4 regions of the Pseudomonas sp. GW821-FHT09C08 genome follow, and region 2 is predicted to be linked to each of the others. Evidence: riboswitches for the same ligand, from Rfam matches in the RefSeq annotation. Region 2 holds a riboswitch; each other region holds the start of a gene.

Region 1 (4,960 bases), on a different contig from region 2:
CGCACGACGCATATGCAGCGCACCCTATGACACCACCAGTGTAGGCGCCGGCAAGCCGGCTCCGACCGTTGAGTGCTCTGATCAGTTTGGGCGTAGCCGCAGTATCTGCGCGCCATCGAACGGGTCTGTCAGGTAATGCGCCTGCACCCCGAACGTCGCCTGCAGCCGCTGCGGCGTCAGCACGTCCAGCGGCTTGCCCAGCGCCACCAACCGCCCATGATCCAGCACCGCCAAGCGGTCGCAGGTCAGCGCCTGGTTGAGGTCATGCAGGGCAATCAAGGTGGTGACCGGCAAGCCTTGCACCCCCTTCAGAATCCCCAGTTGATGCTGGATATCCAGGTGATTGGTCGGCTCATCCAACAACAGGATCTGCGGCCGTTGCGCCAACGCACGGGCGATGTGCACCCGCTGGCGTTCACCGCCCGAGAGGCTGCGCCACGCACGTTGGCCCAGGTGGGTGGCGTCTACATCCTGCAGCGCCTGGTGCACGATAGCGTCGTCCTCGCGGGACCAGGGGCTGAGTGCCGACAGCCAGGGCGTGCGGCCCAGGGCCACGGCGTCGAACACGCGGATGGCGTCGTCGGTGTCGGCCTGTTGTTCGACCACCGCGAGTTGCTGCGCAATGGCACGACGGGACAGGTCGCCCAGGCGCACTTCACCCAGTCGCACCTCCCCCGTGGCCGGGGTGCGCAGGCCGGCCAGCAGTTTCAGCAGGGTGGATTTGCCGGAGCCGTTCGGGCCGACGATGCCCAGGGTTTCACCCCGCTGAACCTGCAGGTGAATGTCGCGCAGCAACGTGGCTTCACGCACTTTGAAGCCCAGGCCGATGCAGCTCAGTACGGTCATCGCGCATTCCTCCGGCCGATCAGGATCAGCGCAAACACCGGCGCACCCACCAACGCCGTGACCACGCCGACCGGAATGACCTGGCCCTTGATCAAGGTGCGCGACAACACATCGGCTGCAATCAAGAACAATGCGCCGCCCAAGGCGCTGGCGGGCAGCAGGCGCGAGTGCCCGGTGCCGAGCAGCAGGCGCACGGCGTGGGGAATCACCAGGCCGACAAATCCGATGGAGCCGACAATCGACACCATTACCGCCGTGACCAGTGCGGCGCAGGCCACCAGCACAAATTGCACGCGGCGCACCGGGATGCCCAGGGAGGCCGCCGAGTCGCTGCCGAAGGTAAACGCATCCAGCGCGCGCCGGTGCCACAGGCACACAGCAAGCCCTGCAACTGCCACCGGCACCGCCAGCCATACCGACGGCCAGCGCACCCCGCTGAGATTGCCGAGCAGCCAGAACATGATGCCGCGCGCCTGTTCGGAGCTGGCCGACTTGGTGATCAGGAACGCCGTCAGCGCATTGAACAGCTGCGAACCGGCGATGCCCGCGAGGATGATCTGCCCGGTGCCGCTGGCCGAACCACTGGCTCGCGCGAGCAGGATCACCAGCGCAAATGCGGCCATCGCACCGACAAAGGCTCCGGCCGACAGCGAGATCAAACCGCCGCCCACCCCGATCAACGCCACCAGCACCGCGCCCGTCGAGGCGCCGGCGCTGATGCCCAGCAGGTACGGATCGGCCAGCGGGTTGCGCAACAGCGATTGCAGAATTACCCCACAGGTGGCCAGCCCGGCGCCGCATGCGGCAGCGACCAGCGCGCGCGTGAGGCGGTAGTTCCACACCACGCCCTCATCGATCGGGTCCAGCACGTAGCCGGCGGCCCAGAGCTTGTTGGCCAGCACCTGCAGCACCACCTTAGGTGCGATGGCGGTTTCGCCGATGGCCACGCCGGCGAGCACGGCGATCATCAGCAGCGACAGGGCGAGTAGGGTGCGTATCATTTGGGCAAGTCGTAGCCATCGATGGCTGTCGCCAGTTGTTCCAGGCCATCGAACATACGGATGCTGGCCTGCAGCGCCAGGGCGTCGAGGATGATGATGCGGTTGTTTTTCACCGCGTCCATGTTGCGGGTGACCGGGTCACTGCGCAGGAAGGCAAGTTTCTTTTCATGGTCATCGGCGGGGTAGCGGCGGCGGTCCATGCGCGCGATCACCAAAAAGGTCGGGTTGGCCTTGGCAATGGTTTCCCAGCCAACGGCCGGCCATTCTTCATCGGACTGCACCACGTTGTGCAGCCCCAGGGTTTGCAGCATGAACTCGGGAATGCCCTTGTGGCCGGCCACGTAGGGGTCGCTGGCCATCTCCGAGCTGGAGAACCACACCAGCGCGCTGGCCTGCTTGAGGCCTTTGCCCTGCACGGTCGCGACGGATTTGGCCAAGCGCGCCTTGAGCTCGTCGTTCAGCTGTTGGCCGCGATCCTGTACGTCGAAAATCTGCGCCAGTTGGCTGATGCTTTTATAGATTGTCTCGATGCGAAACGGCTCCAGCCGCGTGCCGTCGGCGCCGACCAGGTTGTCCTTGCCTTCGCAGTCGGAGGGCAGCAGGTAGGTGGGGATCTTCAATTCGTGGAATTGCTCGCGGGTCCCGACCACGCCCTGCGGGCCGACCACCCATTCCAGCTCGGCAGCCACCAGCTGCGGGCGCTTGGCGATCACCGCCTCGAAACTGGGCTCGTTGTCAGCCAGGCGTTCGATTGTGTCGTTCTGTGCCTTGTACTGCGCCAGGACGCTGTTGAACCACAGCGAGGTGCCGACCACTTTATCGCCCACGCCGAGGGCGTAGAGCATTTCGGTGGCGGCCTGGCCGATGGTCACGCTGCGCGCGGGTGCCTGCTGGAAGGTGAGCGTGCTGCCGCAGTTCTGCACAGTCAGCGGGTACTCGGTGGGCGCGGCGTGGGCCAGGGCACAGAAGCCCAGGCCAGTGATCAGGGCGGTAACGCGTGGCAGCATGGGGCGATCTCCTTGAAACCGTACGTGGAACTGGGGAGGTACGGTCTGGAATTACGCCCTCGAACGCTGCGGGCCAGGCAGGCAAGGATGTCCTTCCCGGACACCCCGCCGGTTAGTGTTGGTGCTTGGGCCGGCAGGTCTCCTGACTGATGCGTCGTCGCCACGCTCCGGCCTTCCCGGACGAGGTCCAGTGGCATCAAGGAGCAGGCTCGGCACCTACAGTTGCGGGGGCAGTTCCGATTGGCGCGGCATACCGCGCTTCGGATTCCCTATTAGTCCCATTTGGGAACCGGCGCGGTATGGTAGTCGATCACGCGGTTGAGCGGGAGTTCTGACGGCGCGCGGTGAGAAGACTGCGGTAGCTCTTGTGGGATGGGTCTCCTATGATGCGCGGCCATGGACAGCCTTCACACAAGGAATACACAGTGAAATCATTCGTCGCCCTCGCCCTCATCGCCATGCTCGCCGGTTGCGCCACCCCGGGTAAAAGCGAAAAGCAGATTTTTGACGAAGCCGCCACCGCGCATGTCATGTCGCTGCCTTCCGGGGAAAACAGGGTGCGCTTGCACAGTGTGAAAATCCCCAGCCATGGTTTGATCGCCGACAACCTGGCCCTTGCCATGGCCGGTGGCGCCAATGCGATGTATCTGAAAGAAGAATTGTTGAAGGCCAAAAGCCTGGGCGACACCGGCTTTCTGATAATCGGCGCCAGCACTGTCGTTGACGTGGCCGTGATCGGCAACGCCTGTGAAGGGCTGGATCTGAAAGGTATGCAGATTTACTACTCGGGCACCGATGCGCAGAAGGATAAAGTGCGAACCGCGGTTGAAAAGACCCAGGCGCAGTTTTATTACATTAATGCGCAGTGAGGGTCTGGCAGTAGAGGCAGCCTTTTGGCAGTGAGTGGGCCAGTGCTCGCAAACGGTCTTGTACGGGTATGCGGACGTATCTTGCTCAGCAGGCTAAGCAGGCCAGACAGTCTAAGCAGGCCAAACAGTCTAAGCAGCCAAGCAGGCCAAGCAGGTTGAGCAGGTTGAGCAGGTTGAGCAGGTTATTGTGGTGAGCAGGCTTGCCCTGCGTTGGGCTGCGAAGCAGCCCTAAAACCTCACACCGCGGTTTGCCTGAAACGATGCGGTGGGATTCATGGGGGCGCTTCGCACCCCAACGCAGGGCAAGCCTGCTCACCACAACAACCCGTTGACATGGCCGTGATCGGCAACGCCTGTGATGGGTTGGATTTGAAAGGTATGCAGATTCACTACTCAGGCACCAATGCGTAGGCCCAGCAGGCTAATTGTGGTGAGCAGGCTTGCCCTGCGTTGGGCTGCGAAGCAGCCCTAAAACCTCACACCACGGATTTCCTGAAACGATGCGGTGGGATTCATGGGGGCGCTTCGCACCCCAACGCAGGGCAAGCCTGCTCACCACGACAAGCCTGCTCACCACGACCAGGCGGCTCGCCACGAAAGCTGGCAGTCGTGCTGATCCGGCTTACTTGCGATCCAGCCAAACTGTCTGCGCGTTGCAGAACTCCCGCACGCCGAAGTGCGACAACTCGCGCCCGAAGCCGCTCTTTTTCACCCCACCAAATGCCACCCGAGGGTCGGACACGCTGAACGCGTTGACGAAGATCCCGCCGGTTTCCAGCTGGTTGGCGATCTCCCGCGCCTTGGCTGCGTCAGTGGTAAAGATGCTCGCGGTCAGGCCGAACTCGCTGTCGTTGGCCAGGGCCACGGCGTGGTCGGCGTCGCGGGCGGTGATGATCGAGGCTACCGGGCCGAACAGTTCCTGCTTGAACGAAGTCATCTGGTCGGTGACACCCGCCAGCACGGTCGGCGCGTAGTAGTTGCCGGCACCCGGTACTTTGTCACCGCCCAGCAGCAAGGTTGCGCCTTCTTCCAGGGTCGCCTGGACCTGGCCGTGCAACTCGTCACGCAGGTCGAAGCGCGCCATCGGGCCGACATAGGTGTGGGGCGAGGTCGGATCGCCCATCACCAACGCACGGCTGGCTTCGAGGAATTTCGCGGTGAACGCTTCCACCACGCCTGCTTCGATGATCAGGCGCTTGGCGGCGGCGCAGACTTGGCCGCTGTTCTGGAAGCGACC
Region 2 (4,960 bases):
GACCGCTGCACTGCCCGACTTCAAGAAACTCAGCGAGAAGAAACTCACGTTCAAGGGCCTGGGGTTGCGCCAGGTGGACAGCACCGCCACCCAGGGCGGCGGCAAGACCTTGAACTCCACTTTCCTCGGCGGTTCGGGCAACCATTTGCTGGTGATCCAGGCCATCTCGCGGGCCGATGATGTGAAGGGGCATGCGGAGTTGGTGAAGCAGATCACCGGCGGCAAGTGAGCCGATCTTCCTGACATCACCAACAAATGTGCGAGCTGGCCAGCCAGCTCCCACACTTAGCCAACGTCAGTTCAGGCTTTTTTCCAGCCAAACCTTCAGGTCCTGCACCTCCGCCTCGCTGATGGTATGCGGCATGCCCGGATAGCCATGAAACTCCGGCGTCAGCCCCAACCCCGTCAGCACCTCATTCGCGCGCGTCGCCGACGTATACGGCAGCGCCTGGTCCAGGGTGCCGTGGCCGATAAAGATCGCCAGCTGTTTCAGGCGTTCATCCGGCTTCAGCTCGGCCTTGAGCACCGGCAACACGCTGCCACTCAACGCTGCAATCCCACGCACCAACGCAGGCTTACGCAAGCCCACCTCGTAGGACATGATCGCACCCTGGCTGAAACCGACCAGGAACACCCGGTCACTCTGGGTGTGGTATTTGGCGGTGGCCTGGGTCACGAAGTCTTCGAGCAGTTTGGCGCTGCGCTGCAAATCAGCAGTTTCGCCGTTGTACTCGCCGTCGCCCGGGGTCTTGGTAAACCAGCGAAAACCATGCGGGTCGACCGGCATCGGCGCACGGGCCGACAGGTAGGTCCAAGTGGAGGGCAGCGCGTCCTTGATGCCGAACAGGTCCTCCTCGTTGCTGCCGAACCCGTGCAGGAAAATCACCAGTGGCTGGTTGCGCGCATCGCCCTGGGTCTGTTCCAGGTATGAAAGCGGCAAATCGGTATGCAGGCTGGTATCGGCCTGGGCGGCACCGGCCACCAGGGCCAGCGCCAGGGCAAACAGTTTGAGCATGGGACGTTACCTCAGGGTTTGCGCAACAAATAAGTGTCCATGATCCAGCCATTCTCCAGGCGCGCCGCCTTGCGCACCCGTTCAATTTCTCCAGCCACTTCGCTGACCTTGCCGCTGATCAGGATTTCATCCGGCGTGCCCAGGTAGGCGCCCCAATAAATATCCAGGCCTTGATCCGCCACGCTGCGGTAGGAATCTTCGGCATCGAGCATTACCACCAGGGTATCGGCATCACTCGCCTGCCCTGCGGCCAAACGGCGCCCGGTGGTGATTTCGACGGACTTGCCGATGCGGTTCAGCGCCACCTTGTGCTGGGCCGCCAGGGCTTGCACGCTGGTGATGCCGGGGATGACTTCAAACTCAAAGTGGCAGCGGCCACTGGCGAGGATCGCCTGCAGGATACGAATGGTGCTGTCGTACAGCGCCGGGTCTCCCCAGGCCAGGAAAGCGCCGACTTCACCGTCAGCCATTTCCTCATTGATCATGCGTTCGAACGTCGCCTGCTTGTCGCGGTTGAGGTCCTGTACGGCCGTGGTGTAGTCGATATCCCCGCGCACACGCTCGGGGCAGTCGGCCTCGACGAAGCGGTAGCCGGGCTCGGTGATGTAGGTCTCGCAGATCTCGCGACGCAGGTCGATCAGCTTGTCCTTGCTCTGGCCCTTGTCCATCAGGAAAAACACGTCGGTGCGGTTCAGCGCTTTCACGGCCTGCATCGTGATGTAGTCAGGGTTGCCGGCGCCAATGCCGATGATCAGGATGCGTTTCATGGGTTGCTCTCAGTGCGGGGCGTGGATTTTGCCATGTTCATGCGGCCAGGCGTGAGTTTCCAGGCGCAGGCGCCAGACAGTGTTGAAGCGCAGTTCGGTGGCGCAGAGTGGCTCGACGTCGATCCGGTAGAACATCGCGACGGGCAACTGCAACACGTACAGCATCGCGGCGCGGATGACAAAGGGATGGGTGATAGCCACTACGTGCCCAGGCTGTGTTTCGAGGGTTTTCATCCACTGCGCCACGCGTGCGCAAATCTGCTCGACCGACTCGCCACCGTGGGGCGCACTGGCACTGTTGGTCATCCAGTCCTGCAACTGGCCATGATCCAACTGGCTGATGGCCTGGCCCTTCCAATCGCCGAAGTTGCCATCGCGCAGGGCTTCTTCAATCACCGGCGCACTGCCGAACAAACCCGCCGTCTGCCGGGCGCGAGCCTCGGGGGCGCAGAGCAGGCGCAGGTTTTTCGGGTAGCGCCCGGCCAGCGATGACGCGGCAGCTTGCCAGTCCATCGCCACCGATTCGTCATCGGGAAAGCGCCCCTGCTTTTGCAGCGGCGTGATGGCATGGCAGATAAGGGTCAGACGGGTGGCCTGCATCACAATTTCACTCTGTTTCAGCGCGCAGTCAGCGTAGACTGGCAAAGTTGTTTCAACATGTTACAACGAACATGAAAGAGGAAGCCGGTTCGATTCCGGCGCGGTCGCGCCACTGTATTCGGCCCAATAGCCGTAAGCCAGACCCTGTTTCAGCCCCTTCGCTATCCATTTCGGGACGCGTCATCCCTGGAGGTTCTCATGGCTAACACTGCTGCAACCCATCCTGATGTCTATGTGCCGACGATCCCGCTGGGCGAAATCCTGCCCTGGGCGATCTTCGGCGGCCTGCTGCTGATGCTGGCGATTTACTTCGTCGGTGCCGAGCAAGGCGCCACTGCGGTGTTCAAGGGCATGTACGTGCACGAGTTTGTGCACGACGGTCGCCACCTGCTGGGTTTCCCCTGCCATTAATTCATAAGGGAGACACACCATGACAGGGCAATTACTCGTACGCGGGATGCTGGTGGGCCTGCTCGCCGGCGTGTTGGCCTTCGGTTTCGCCAAGGCCTTCGGCGAGCCGCAGATCGACAAGGCCATCGCCTTTGAAGACCAGATGGCACAAATGCACGGCGATGCGCCGGAAGAAGAACTGGTGAGCCGCGAGGTGCAAAGTACCTTCGGCCTGTTTACCGGCGTGGTGGTCTACAGCGTGTCCCTGGGTGGCCTCTTCGCCCTGGTGTTCGCCTACGCCCTGGGCCGCATCGGCAAGGTCGGCCCGCGCGGCCTGGCGGCGCTGCTGGCATTGGCGGCCTTTGTGACGCTGATCCTGGTGCCCGGGCTCAAATACCCGGCCAACCCGCCTTCGGTGGGGGACCCGCAGACCATTGCACAGCGCACCAAGCTGTTCTTCCTGATGCTGCTGGTGTCGGTGGCGGCGGCCGTGATCGCGATCAACGCCGCGCGCAAGCTGATTGCCCGCCGTGGCGTGTGGAGCGGCGCGATCCTCGGCGTGGCGCTGTACATCGTGATCGTCGCAGTGGCCGGCAGCCTGTTCCCGGTGATCAACGAAGTGCCGGAGCAATTCTCGGCCGTGCTGCTGTGGAAATTCCGCGTGGCCTCGTTGGGCATCCAGCTGGTGCTGTGGACCACCCTGGGCCTGGTGTTCGGAGCGGTGGCCGAGCGCAAGCTCAGCCAGCCAAAAGCCCGATTCAACTCCTGAGTCAAATCCCGGGATGGGCCAGGTAAAACACCTGGTAGCCCGTCCCGGGATGGTCCACCTCCAGCGCCTTGGCCGACAAGGTGATCCGTACCAGTCGCCAGGCCTGCACATCCAGCGCGAGGAACACCGCAAAGGTGTCGCCGCTATCCGCCAACTGCTGGTTGCGACTTTTCTCCTCGGCCAGGATCGCCGCCCTGTCCGCCCCCGGTTCCAACGCCCAGTCCTCGCGGTACAGGCTCAGCGCGGTCTGCGCCGGCCCACGTTGCACATCCAGCGGCAACCAGCTCTCGATATACGGACGGCCGAAGCTGTCGAGCACCTTCTGAAAGCGCTCTCCGAGCAGAAAATCGGCGGCCTGCAGTGGGTCGGACCATAGATACACCGAGGCATACACTTTGCCTGCGTGCTCCCGGGCGATAAACGCCTTGAACAGCAACCCCTCGGCGTGATCCCACAACGGCCCCAATTGCGCGGCGCGGCGGCGGATCACGACCATGTCGTAGTCGGCAGGCAAGCGGTGTGAATACTGTTTGGCAAACATGAAAAAGCTCCCGTGCAAGCTGAGGGTTGAGCTTGCGCAGCGCCGATGATTTCAACAAGATATCAGCCGATATATGTGCGATAAGGATTGGATATGACTGACGCGCCAAAACCGCTGGATATCGACACCGTGCAGGCCTTTGTGCTGGTCGCCGACTTCGCCAGTTTCACCCGCGCCGCCGCAGCCCTCGACACCTCCCAGGCCGCTATCAGCCTCAAGCTCAAGCGCCTGGAAGAACGCCTGGGCTATCGCTTGCTGGAGCGCACGCCGCGCCATGTGCGGCTGTCACCGCAGGGCGAGCACTTTATCGTCGCCGCGCGCACCCTGCTCAATGCCCACGAACGCGCACTGGGCGATATGGGCAGCCAAGCGCCCCGGCGCCTGGTGATCGGCATCAGCGACCATGTGGCCGGTCCCGACCTGCCAACCTGGCTCAGCCGCCTGGCCGCCTATGACCCTTTGGTGATCCTTGAAGTACGTATCGCGTCCTCCCGCGACCTGGTGGCCGCCTTCGACCGCAATGAGCTGGACGCGGTGATCGTGCGCAATGAGGGCGAGCGTCAGGACGGCGAAGTGTTGGCGGTGGAACGCTTTGGCTGGTTCGCCGCGCCCACCTGGCAACACCGCCCCGGCACGCCGCTGCGCATGGCAACCATGGCCACGCCCTGCGGCGTGCGGCACCTGGCGACGCGCGCGCTGGATGCGGCGTGTATCGACTGGACCGAGGTATTTGTCGGTGGCGGGGTGATGGCCGTGGGTGCGGCAGTCACCGCCGGATTGGGCGTCGCTGCCCTCGCCCACCGCGTGGCCCCGGCCGGAGCGGTAGAGGTGAGCGAGCAATACGGCTTGCCGGCCTTGGCCGTGAGTGAGGTGGTGCT
Region 3 (4,960 bases), on a different contig from region 2:
GCCGCTGCACAGGATCACCAGTTCGGCGGGCGTTTGTCCGAGGTCGGCAATATTGTCGTCCGAGACGAAACCACCGGGCTGGGTCCTGAGCAGGTGCATGGGTTAAACGCTGAGGGCAGCGCGCAATTGCGCTTCGAGGCCAGCCGCATCCAGCTCCTGGCCGATCAGTACCAGGCGCGTGATGCGCGCTTCATCGGCCGCCCAGGCGCGGTCGAAGTGCTTGTCGAACCGCGTGCCCACGCCCTGGATCAGCAGGCGCATCGGCTTGTTCGGGATCGCCGCGAAGCCTTTGACGCGCAGGATGCCGTGTTGCACCACGAGTTGGGTCAGGGCGTCGAGCAGCAGCGCTTCGTCGGCTTGCGGCAGGTCGATGGAGATCGAGTCGAACGCATCGTGGTCGTGATCGTCTTCACCTTCGTGGTGATGATCGTGGTGGCTGTGGCGACCGTCGATGTGCTCTTCGGAGCCGGCGCCCAGGCCGATCAGCACGTCGAGCGGCAGGCGCCCGCTGCTGGCTTCGATGATCTTCACCGCCGGCGGCAGTTCTTCGGCGACTTCCAGGCGCACACGGGCCAGGTCTTCCGCGCTGATCAGGTCGGATTTGTTGAGGATCACCAGGTCGGCGCTGGCCAGTTGGTCGGCGAACAGCTCGTGCAATGGCGATTCGTGATCCAGGTTCGGGTCGAGTTTACGCTGCGCGTCGACTTGATCCGGGAAGGCGGCGAAGGTGCCGGCGGCCACGGCCGGGCTGTCGACCACGGTAATCACCGCGTCGACGGTGCAGGCACTGCGGATTTCCGGCCACTGGAAGGCTTGCACCAGCGGCTTTGGCAGGGCCAGGCCCGAGGTTTCGATGAGGATATGGTCGAGGTCACCGCGACGGGCGACCAGTTCGCGCATCACCGGGAAGAACTCTTCCTGCACGGTGCAGCACAGGCAGCCGTTGGCCAACTCATACACGCGGCCATTGGCTTCTTCCTCGGTGCACCCGATGGAGCACTGCTTGAGGATTTCACCGTCGATGCCCAGCTCGCCGAATTCGTTGACGATCACGGCAATGCGACGGCCCTGGGCGTTGTCGAGCATATGGCGCAGCAGCGTGGTTTTGCCCGAACCGAGAAAGCCGGTAACGATGGTGACGGGGAGTTTGGCCAGTGTTTTCATCGGATGCCCTTTGGGGCGGGCATACGGGACGATAGGCCCTGCGGCGGCGCGCAGCGGCAGATTTCGTCACCGGATCACCCCGCCCGGTTGAAGTGGAAAATCGGTTGCGAGGCAGGTCTCCTGGCTTGGGGCTTGCGGGTCGTGCGACCGGCGCCGGCTGCGCCTTCCCGCCTGGTGGCAGTGGCGTGGCAGTCGGATAAACCCTTTACAGTTGCGGGGGCAGCCGCGGATTGGACCGCGTTCCCTTCTTAGCTTCGGCCTGGGCTGAAGAACCTCGAGGGTGCAAGGCTACGCAGTGGTGGGGGGATGGTCAATGATGGGATGGGTTGAGTTGCTGTGGTGTACATATCCGGTATTGGGGTAACGGCCGCCTATGGTTCCGCTCTTACAGCGGGTCACTTTTGGAAAAGAGCCCCAAAAGTAACCAAAAGGGCTCTTGCCCCAACACTCGGCACCTCGCCTAGGCTCGGTGTGCCCGTAATCCGACATTGATTTGGGGGGCCGCCGCCACGCGCCATCCATGGCGCGGGGCGGCTAAACCGGCATCCCTGCCGGTTTACCCCCCAAATCAATATCGAATTCCGGCCAGCGTGTTTGATGGGGCGCCTAGATCAAGATCAAAAGCAAAAGCAAAAGCGCGGCGGCCTTAAAGCCGACCGGATTCTTATCTCGAACTCGGTCAACCTGTGGGAGCTGGCTTGCCTGCGATGGTCGTTAACGATGACGCGGAAACATCAGAATGTACGCGGCGCACACGCATTTTTTGCGTTCAAGCCGGCTCCTACAGAGATCAAAAAGCGCATCCACGATGCGAAGCGAGCCGCTTTTGACCTTGATCTTGATCCTAGGCGCCCCATTAAACACGCTGGCCGAACGCAGGTTTGAATCCGTGGGCAACCCGGCAGGACGCCGGGTTAGCCGCACTGGGCCAGGGATGGCCCATTGCGGCGGCCCACGGATTCAAGCCTGAGTGAGGGCACACCGAGCCTAGGCGAGGTGCCGAGTGTTGGGGCAAGAGCGTTTTGGTTACTTTTGCGCTGTTCAAAAGTGACCCGCCGTAAGGGCGGAACCATAGGCGGCCGTTACCCAAATAACGGATATGCCCCCACAACCGATTTGACTCCCCTCCCACCCCCATGCTCTCCTACACACCTTGTTTCGGGTGCCCCTCACAGGGTGAAACGGGAAACCGGTGAGTCATCACATGACGAGTCCGGTGCTGCCCCCGCAACGGTAAGCGAGCGAAGCGTCAGATCCACTGTGCCAAGGGCATGGGAAGGCGACGCTTTCAGGACTCCCCCTCAGGAGCCCCCTCGCAAGCCCGGAGACCGGCCCGAAAAAATCAGATAACAAACCCGCGGTGGGCGGGCGCTGTTCAGAACCCTGCGTGCCTGGCTCGCGGGGTTTTCATGCGCTCGTTTCACCCTGACACCCAGAAGGGACGCGCCATGTCGATCATCAGCAGCACCTCGCACACCGCCAGCAGCTCCGCCACCCTGAGCCAACGCCTGACCGCCGCCATCGGCGCGTCGATTCTCGGCGCGTGCCTGGTGTATTTCGCCGGTTTCTCGCACATCGAAGCAGTGCACAACGCTGCCCACGATACTCGCCACAGCGCCGCGTTCCCGTGCCACTGAGACCTGCCGACATGATCAAGCGTATTGCGCAAACCGCAGGTTTCACCGGCCTCCTGGCCGCCCTGCTGCTGACCCTGCTGCAAAGTTTCTGGGTAGCTCCGTTGATTTTGCAGGCGGAAACGTTCGAAAACGCCCCGGCCACTACTGAAGTGGCACATCAACATGCCGACGGCGCAGCTGCCCACAGCCACGACGCCGAGGCCTGGGAGCCGGAAGACGGCTGGCAACGCGTGCTCTCCACCACCGGCGGCAACCTGGTTGTTGCCGTGGGTTTTGCCCTGATGCTCGCCGGCCTCTACACCTTGCGCGCGCCTACTCGCACCGCTCAAGGCCTGCTGTGGGGCCTGGCCGGTTATGCGACCTTCGTACTGGCACCGACCCTGGGCCTGCCGCCTGAGCTGCCAGGCACCGCCGCTGCCGATCTCGCACAACGGCAGATCTGGTGGATCGGCACCGCGGCCTCGACGGCGGCCGGCATTGCGCTGATCGTGTTCGGTCGCAACTGGCTGCTGAAAATCCTCGGCGTGGCGATCCTGGCGGTGCCACACGTGATCGGCGCACCGCAGCCGGAAGTGCATTCGATGCTGGCCCCGGAAGCCCTGGAAGCGCAGTTCAAGATCGCTTCGCAGCTGACCAACGTGGCGTTCTGGCTGGCCCTGGGCCTGATCAGCGCCTGGCTGTTCCGCCGCAACCGCGACGATCAATACTCGGCATGACCCTGGTGGTCGGCCTGGGCTGCCAGCGCGGCTGTGATGTTCACACCCTGCTGGACCTGCTGGACAGCGCCCTCGCCGAAGGGGGGATCGAGCGTCAGCGCATCACTGCGCTGGCAAGCATCGACCGCAGGCAGGATGAACCGGGCCTGGTCGCCCTGTCCCGCCTGCTTAAGCTGCCGCTGCAGTGCTTCAGCGCCGACCAACTGGCGGCGTATGAAAACCGGCTGAGCCACAAATCAGCCGTCGCGTTCGCCCACACGGGCTGTCATGGCGTCGCCGAAAGCGCCGCCCTGGCCCTCGCCGAACATCTCGCCAGCGGCCCTGCCCGCCTGCTGATCACCCGCCGAAAAAACGCCCAGGCGACTTTTGCATTGGCCTGCGCAGGCTAAAACCCCGATAATTGCCTGCCCTGAACATGAACAATGTTCATACACGCCCGCTTTTAAACAGGAAATACCATGACCGTCTACTTTATCGGCGCAGGCCCTGGCGATCCGGAATTGATCACCGTCAAAGGCCAGCGGCTGATCCGCAGTTGCCCGGTGATTATCTATGCCGGCTCGCTGGTGCCGGCGGCGGTATTGGAAGGCCATCAGGCGCAGCAGGTGGTCAACAGCGCCGAACTGCACCTGGAACAGATCATCGACCTGATCAAGGCCGCCCACGCCAATGGCCTGGATGTGGCGCGGGTGCACTCCGGTGACCCAAGCCTGTATGGCGCGATCGGCGAGCAGATCCGCTATTTGCGCGAGCTGGGCATTCCGTTTCAGATCATCCCCGGCGTGACCGCGGTGGCGGCGTGTGCAGCGCTGCTGGAGACCGAATTGACCCTGCCGGACATTGCGCAGAGCGTCATCCTGACCCGCTACGCCGACAAAACCAGCATGCCCGCCGGCGAAGCGTTTGACAGCCTGGCGCAACACGGCACGACCATGGCGATCCACCTGGGGGTCAATCACCTGGAGAAAATCGTCGCGCAACTGCTGCCGCACTATGGCGCCGATTGCCCGATTGCCGTGGTGCACCGGGCGACCTGGCCGGATCAGGATTGGGCGTTGGGAACGCTGAGTGACATTGCCGAAAAGGTCGCCGCCAAGGGCTTCAGGCGTACCGCGTTGATTGTCGTGGGTCGGGTGCTGGCGAGTGACAGTTTCAGCGAGTCGTCGCTGTATCGGGCTGGGCATGCACACCTTTATCGGCCTTAATGCTCAACCTCATCAATCAAATATAAGACACTGATTTAACTGAATAAAATATAAATCAAAAATGTGGGAGCGGGCTTGCTCGCGAATGCGCTGCCCCAGTCACCAGATCAGTCGACTGACACACCGCTTTCGCGAGCAAGCCCGCTCCCACACTTGATCTAACTTGTCAGGTAGATAGCGTAACTCATTGAATTTAAAACATAAAAAACGGCGCTCACGGGGCGCCGTTTTTTTTGTT
Region 4 (4,960 bases), on a different contig from region 2:
GCAACTCGGGGGCCACGCTGCCGCCGCTGAAGTGGCGCATGTCGCGGCGCTCGGCGATGGCGCGGTAGACGGCGTCGCGGTCGGCCTGGGGGAAGGCGTTGTCGGTCATGGCCGCATCGGGGGCAAGCCCGCTCCCACAGTGGATGGGGATTCAACGCGGTCAATGGTGGGAGCCGGCTTGCCGGCGCTGGCCACCTCAGGGTCGGGCGCAAACAAGGCCGCCACCGCCCTCGGGTTGGACGGGAAATAGAAGTGCACGTAGGACGCGGTCATACGCCCTTGTCGGAACACCGCCTCGGCGCCGCGCCCACCATTGGGGCTGACGCCACGGGCAATCGGCTGCCACTCGGTGCTGGTCAGGGAATGGTGATAAGTGTGCCCACGCAGCACGCCTTCCGGCAGCTCGACGTTTTGCAGGGCCAGGGCCGCAAGTTTCTTTTGCATCACCGCATCGCCCTGCAGCAGGCCGACCAGTTCGGCGCGGGTGCCGTCGACGTCGGTCAGCGAGTCCAGCAGGTAGAGCATGCCGCCACATTCAGCGAGCAAGGGTTTGCCGGCCGCGTGATGGGCGCGGATGGCATCGAGCATCGAGGTATTTTCCGACAGCGCCTGGTGGTGCAGTTCCGGATAGCCGCCGGGCAGATACAGACTGTCGGCGTCAGGCAATTCGCGGTCATGGATCGGCGAGAAAAAGCGCAGCTCGGCGCCCATCGCCCGCAACAGGTCGAGGCTGGCACCGTAGGTGAAGGCAAACGCTTCGTCACGGGCCACCGCAATGCGCACACCGGCCAGCAACGGCTCGGCCTCGATCACTTCGGGGGCGGCGAAGGTCACCGGCGGCGGCAAGGCAACTTCACAACTGCTGCCCAGTGCCTGCGCAGCAGCATCCAGGCGCAGGTCGAGGTCATTCAGCTCGCTGGCTTGCACCAGCCCCAGGTGGCGGCTCGGCAGTTCGATCCCGGTTTCACGGGACAGCGCGCCATACCAGCGCAGGCCTTCGGTGAGACTGCCTTCGAGGAGTTGCGCATGGCGCAAGGTGCCGACGCGATTGGCCAGCACGCCCGCGAACGGCAAATCCGGCTGATAACGCGCGAGGCCCAAGGCCAGGGCGCCAAACGTCTGCGCCATCGCAGTGCCGTCGATCACACCCAATACCGGCACGCCGAAATGCCGCGCCAGGTCGGCGCTGGACGGCGTGCCGTCGAACAGCCCCATCACCCCTTCGATGAGGATCAGGTCGGCCTCAGCGGCGGCTTCCCACAACAGGCGGCGACTTTCCTGCTCGCCCACCATCCACATGTCCAATTGATACACCGGCGCACCACTGGCGCGCTCGTGGATCATCGGATCAAGAAAGTCCGGGCCGCATTTGAACACGCGGACTTTGCGCCCCAGATTGCGGTGCAAACGGGCGAGCGCGGCGGTGACGGTGGTTTTGCCCTGGCCGGACGCCGGTGCGGCGATCAAGACAGCCGGGCAATGACGGGGCTGATTCAAAGTTCGACGCCCTTCTGTGCCTTGATACCGGCCTGGAACGCGTGCTTGAGCATGCCCATCTCGGTGACGGTGTCGCCCATTTCGATCAACTCGGGCTTAGCGCCACGGCCAGTCACCACCACGTGCTGCATTGGCGGGCGCGCCTGCAGGTCGCTGAGTACCTGGTCGAGGTCGAGATAGCCGTGCTTGAGGGCGATGTTCAGCTCGTCCAGCACCACCAGGCCGATGGACGGGTCTTGCAGCAACTCGCGCGACACCGCCCACGCGGCTTCGGCGGCGGCGATATCGCGCTGGCGGTCCTGGGTTTCCCAGGTAAAGCCTTCGCCCATCACATGAAAACGCACCTGCTCGGGAAAGCGGCGGAAGAACAACTCTTCACCGGTGCTGTTGCGCCCCTTGATGAACTGCACCACCCCGCACTGCATGCCGTGGCCCATGGCGCGGGCGAGCATGCCGAATGCCGAACTGCTCTTGCCTTTGCCGTTGCCGGTGAGCACCAGCAGCAGGCCGCATTCGTTGGGGGAGTTGGCGATGCGCTCATCGATCACGGCTTTTTTGCGCAGCATGCGCGCCAGGTGGCGTTCGTCGCGGTCGGGGGAATCGGTCATGGCAGCTCTCCGTTGGGGCTGGACAAAAACGGCGGGCAGGAAAAAGGATAAACAGACAGCCAAGCATCGCCCACCGTGATGCTGTTGGATGAACCAGGCCGGTCTCCGGACTCATGAGTGGCGCCCTGGCTCTTTATAAAGAGAGCACTCGGACAGGCCGACAGCGCGCCTTCCCATATCGCACGCGATACAGTGGCAAAAAGCACCGTCTTGACTCATTTACCGTTGCGGGGGCAGCGCCGGAATCGCGGCAGCACTGTGTACAAGTGCGCTCACTCACCGGCTTCCCTGTTTCACTCCGTCGACCCATGGGTCACAGAGCACCTGGAACAAGCCGCGAAGGTTAGTGGGTTGGGGGTGGAGCGTCAATTAAAGCTGGCCTTGCACTTGAACCATCCTACGGCCGGCCTCCTCTACCCTTACAGGTATTAAGGAGAACACCATGCACAAAACCAGACTCGCCCTGCTTATCATGCTCGCCGGCACCCTCGCTGCCTGCGGGGAAAGCTCTACCTTGCAGGTCTCCGATGGCACCGGGCCGTCGCCCAAGTTGCCGGAGCCAAACAAGACCCTGATCCCGACCGTGAATATCGCCCCGGCGATTGGCTGGCCGGACGGCGCCAAGCCCACCGCCGCTGCCGGCACCCAGGTGGCGGCGTTCGCCGAAGGCCTGGACCATCCGCGCTGGCTGTATGTATTGCCCAATGGCGACGTGCTGGTGGCGGAAACCAACGCGCCACCCAAGCCGGATGACGCCAAGGGTATTCGCGGCTGGGTCATGGAGAAAGTCATGGGCCGTGCCGGCGCCGCTGTGCCGAGCCCGAACCGCATCACCTTGCTGCGTGACGCCGACCACGATGGCGTCGCCGAAACGCGCACGGTGTTCCTGGAAAACCTCAATTCGCCGTTTGGCATGACTCTGGTCGGTAATGATCTGTACGTGGCCGACTCGGACAAGCTGTTGCGCTTCCCCTATCAACCGGGTGAAACCGCGATCAAGGAGGCCGGCACCAAAGTCGTCGACCTGCCGGGCGGCAGCATCAATCACCACTGGACCAAGAACGTGGTGGCGAGCAAGGACGGCAGCAAACTGTATGTGAGCGTCGGTTCCAACAGCAATGTCGGTGAAAACGGCCTGGAAGCGGAACAAGGCCGGGCGGCCATCTGGGAAGTCGATCGTGCCAGCGGCGAGCACCGCATCTTCGCCTCCGGCCTGCGCAACCCCAACGGCATGGCCTGGGAACCACAAAGCGGCAAGCTGTGGACGGCAGTGAACGAACGCGATGAAATCGGCAGCGACCTGGTGCCGGACTACATCACCTCAGTCAAGGACGGCGCATTCTATGGCTGGCCCTTCAGCTACTACGGGCAGCATGTGGACGTGCGCGTCAGCCCGCAGAACCTGGACTTGGTCGCCAAGGCGATCGCGCCGGATTATGCAGTGGGCCCGCACACCGCCTCCCTGGGATTGACGTTTGCCGAGGGCAGCAAACTGCCCGCCCAGTTCAGCAACGGCGCGTTCATCGGCCAGCATGGGTCGTGGAACCGCAAGCCGCACAGTGGCTACAAGGTGATCTTCGTCCCGTTCGAGGCTGGCCAGCCCAAGGGGCAGCCCGTGGACGTGCTGACCGGTTTCCTCGACAAGGATGAGAAAGCCATGGGCCGGCCGGTGGGCGTGGTGATTGATCAGCAGGGGGGTTTGCTGGTGGCAGATGATGTGGGGAACAAGGTGTGGCGGGTGTCGGCCGCTAAATGATGGGTAGGAGCCGGCTTGCCGGCTCCTACAGTGATACGGTCCGTCAGGGGTTACGCGCCAGATTGCCTGGCAATACGCGCTTGGCACTCAGGTAGGCATTCTGCCAATACGCCTTGGACAAGGTATCCAGCTTTACCGTACCGCCGGTCTGTGGCGCGTGCACGAAGCGGCCCTCTCCCACATAGATCCCGGCGTGGCTGACCTGGGAACCGCCACCGGTGGCGAAGAACAACAGGTCGCCGGTTTGCAGGTTCTGCTCGCTGACATCCTGCGCGCGCATCACGATCAGCTCACGGGTGGTACGCGGCAGGGAAATACCGGCCGCATCGCGAAACACAAAGCCGATCAAGCCACTGCAGTCAAACCCTGAGTCCGGCGTGTTGCCGCCCCATCGATAAGGCGTGCCAACCAGGCCCAAGGCACGGAAGAGCACATCTTCGGCAGCAGGCGAAAAATTCTGTGTGGAGTAGTTGAACACCGGCTTGGGTTTCACCGCTACGGGAGCGGGCGGCGGTGGACGGCTGGCGCAGGCGCTGAGCAGCGCGGCGCAAACAATGAGAATCAGGCGGGCCGAGGTCGACATGTGCAGAACAATCCTGGTCTGGATGCGGCTTTCGCTGCCGAACGCTGAAAACCAGAACGCGCAAGCAAAGCTCGCGCGAACGGATTCCAACAATATCCAGGGATTCTAGCGCTTACACGTCAAACTTCAAGTATCACTTTAAGTTTACTTGCTAGCGGTAACCGTCGTCGGGGCCATGGCGAGTGCGCGCTTGGCTTCGATGAAGGTTTTGCTCCAGTAGCTGTCACCCAGGTTGTCGACTCGAACACCGCCACTGCGACGGCTGCTGGAGTGGATAAACTGGTTATCGCCCAGGTAGATACCGGCATGGCTGACGCGACCACGACCCGCTGTACTGAAGAAAAGCAGATCACCGGGCTTGAGGTTGTTGCGTGCGACCAACGGTGCATTCACGTTGATCATTTCGCGCGTGGAGCGTGGCAGGTTCATGCCAGCTTCTTCACGAAACAGATAACCGATGAAGCCGCTGCAGTCGAAACCGGCTTCAGAGGTACCGCCGAAACGGTAACGGGTACC

Evidence for each region. A riboswitch is a leader RNA that binds a small molecule or an ion and turns the genes downstream of it on or off. The one in region 2 is predicted to bind cobalamin.
Region 1: it holds a riboswitch for cobalamin, as region 2 does, so the genes downstream of both, AC07OJ_RS18010 (ABC transporter substrate-binding protein) here and AC07OJ_RS01440 (CbtB domain-containing protein) in region 2, are expected to answer to the same signal.
Region 3: it holds a riboswitch for cobalamin, as region 2 does, so the genes downstream of both, AC07OJ_RS22105 (CbtB domain-containing protein) here and AC07OJ_RS01440 (CbtB domain-containing protein) in region 2, are expected to answer to the same signal.
Region 4: it holds a riboswitch for cobalamin, as region 2 does, so the genes downstream of both, cobO (cob(I)yrinic acid a,c-diamide adenosyltransferase) here and AC07OJ_RS01440 (CbtB domain-containing protein) in region 2, are expected to answer to the same signal.

Annotation. Positions count from the first base shown of each region.
Region 1 is NZ_JBWKPG010000004.1:746,169-751,128, forward strand. Features, by position in the region: gene AC07OJ_RS17995 (GNAT family N-acetyltransferase) at 1-30, shown strand, start outside; gene AC07OJ_RS18000 (ABC transporter ATP-binding protein) at 82-846, opposite strand; gene AC07OJ_RS18005 (FecCD family ABC transporter permease) at 843-1,847, opposite strand; gene AC07OJ_RS18010 (ABC transporter substrate-binding protein) at 1,844-2,854, opposite strand; cobalamin riboswitch at 2,970-3,163, opposite strand; gene AC07OJ_RS18015 (hypothetical protein) at 3,280-3,723, shown strand; gene AC07OJ_RS18020 (aldehyde dehydrogenase family protein) at 4,346-4,960, opposite strand, start outside.
Region 2 is NZ_JBWKPG010000001.1:333,260-338,219, reverse strand. Features, by position in the region: gene AC07OJ_RS01460 (DcrB/PsbP domain-containing protein) at 1-229, shown strand, start outside; gene AC07OJ_RS01455 (alpha/beta hydrolase) at 296-1,015, opposite strand; gene cobF (precorrin-6A synthase (deacetylating)) at 1,027-1,782, opposite strand; gene AC07OJ_RS01445 (histidine phosphatase family protein) at 1,792-2,382, opposite strand; cobalamin riboswitch at 2,419-2,548, shown strand; gene AC07OJ_RS01440 (CbtB domain-containing protein) at 2,581-2,793, shown strand; gene AC07OJ_RS01435 (CbtA family protein) at 2,813-3,541, shown strand; gene AC07OJ_RS01430 (DUF4865 family protein) at 3,543-4,082, opposite strand; gene AC07OJ_RS01425 (LysR family transcriptional regulator) at 4,176-4,960, shown strand, end outside.
Region 3 is NZ_JBWKPG010000006.1:293,305-298,264, forward strand. Features, by position in the region: gene cobN (cobaltochelatase subunit CobN) at 1-99, opposite strand, end outside; gene cobW (cobalamin biosynthesis protein CobW) at 103-1,164, opposite strand; cobalamin riboswitch at 1,258-1,456, opposite strand; cobalamin riboswitch at 2,308-2,515, shown strand; gene AC07OJ_RS22105 (CbtB domain-containing protein) at 2,613-2,801, shown strand; gene AC07OJ_RS22110 (CbtA family protein) at 2,813-3,517, shown strand; gene AC07OJ_RS22115 (cobalamin biosynthesis protein) at 3,514-3,906, shown strand; gene cobM (precorrin-4 C(11)-methyltransferase) at 3,976-4,722, shown strand.
Region 4 is NZ_JBWKPG010000004.1:416,341-421,300, reverse strand. Features, by position in the region: gene bluB (5,6-dimethylbenzimidazole synthase) at 1-109, opposite strand, end outside; gene AC07OJ_RS16570 (cobyrinic acid a,c-diamide synthase CobB) at 106-1,497, opposite strand; gene cobO (cob(I)yrinic acid a,c-diamide adenosyltransferase) at 1,494-2,105, opposite strand; cobalamin riboswitch at 2,185-2,448, opposite strand; gene AC07OJ_RS16560 (PQQ-dependent sugar dehydrogenase) at 2,548-3,861, shown strand; gene AC07OJ_RS16555 (C40 family peptidase) at 3,905-4,444, opposite strand; gene AC07OJ_RS16550 (C40 family peptidase) at 4,589-4,960, opposite strand, start outside.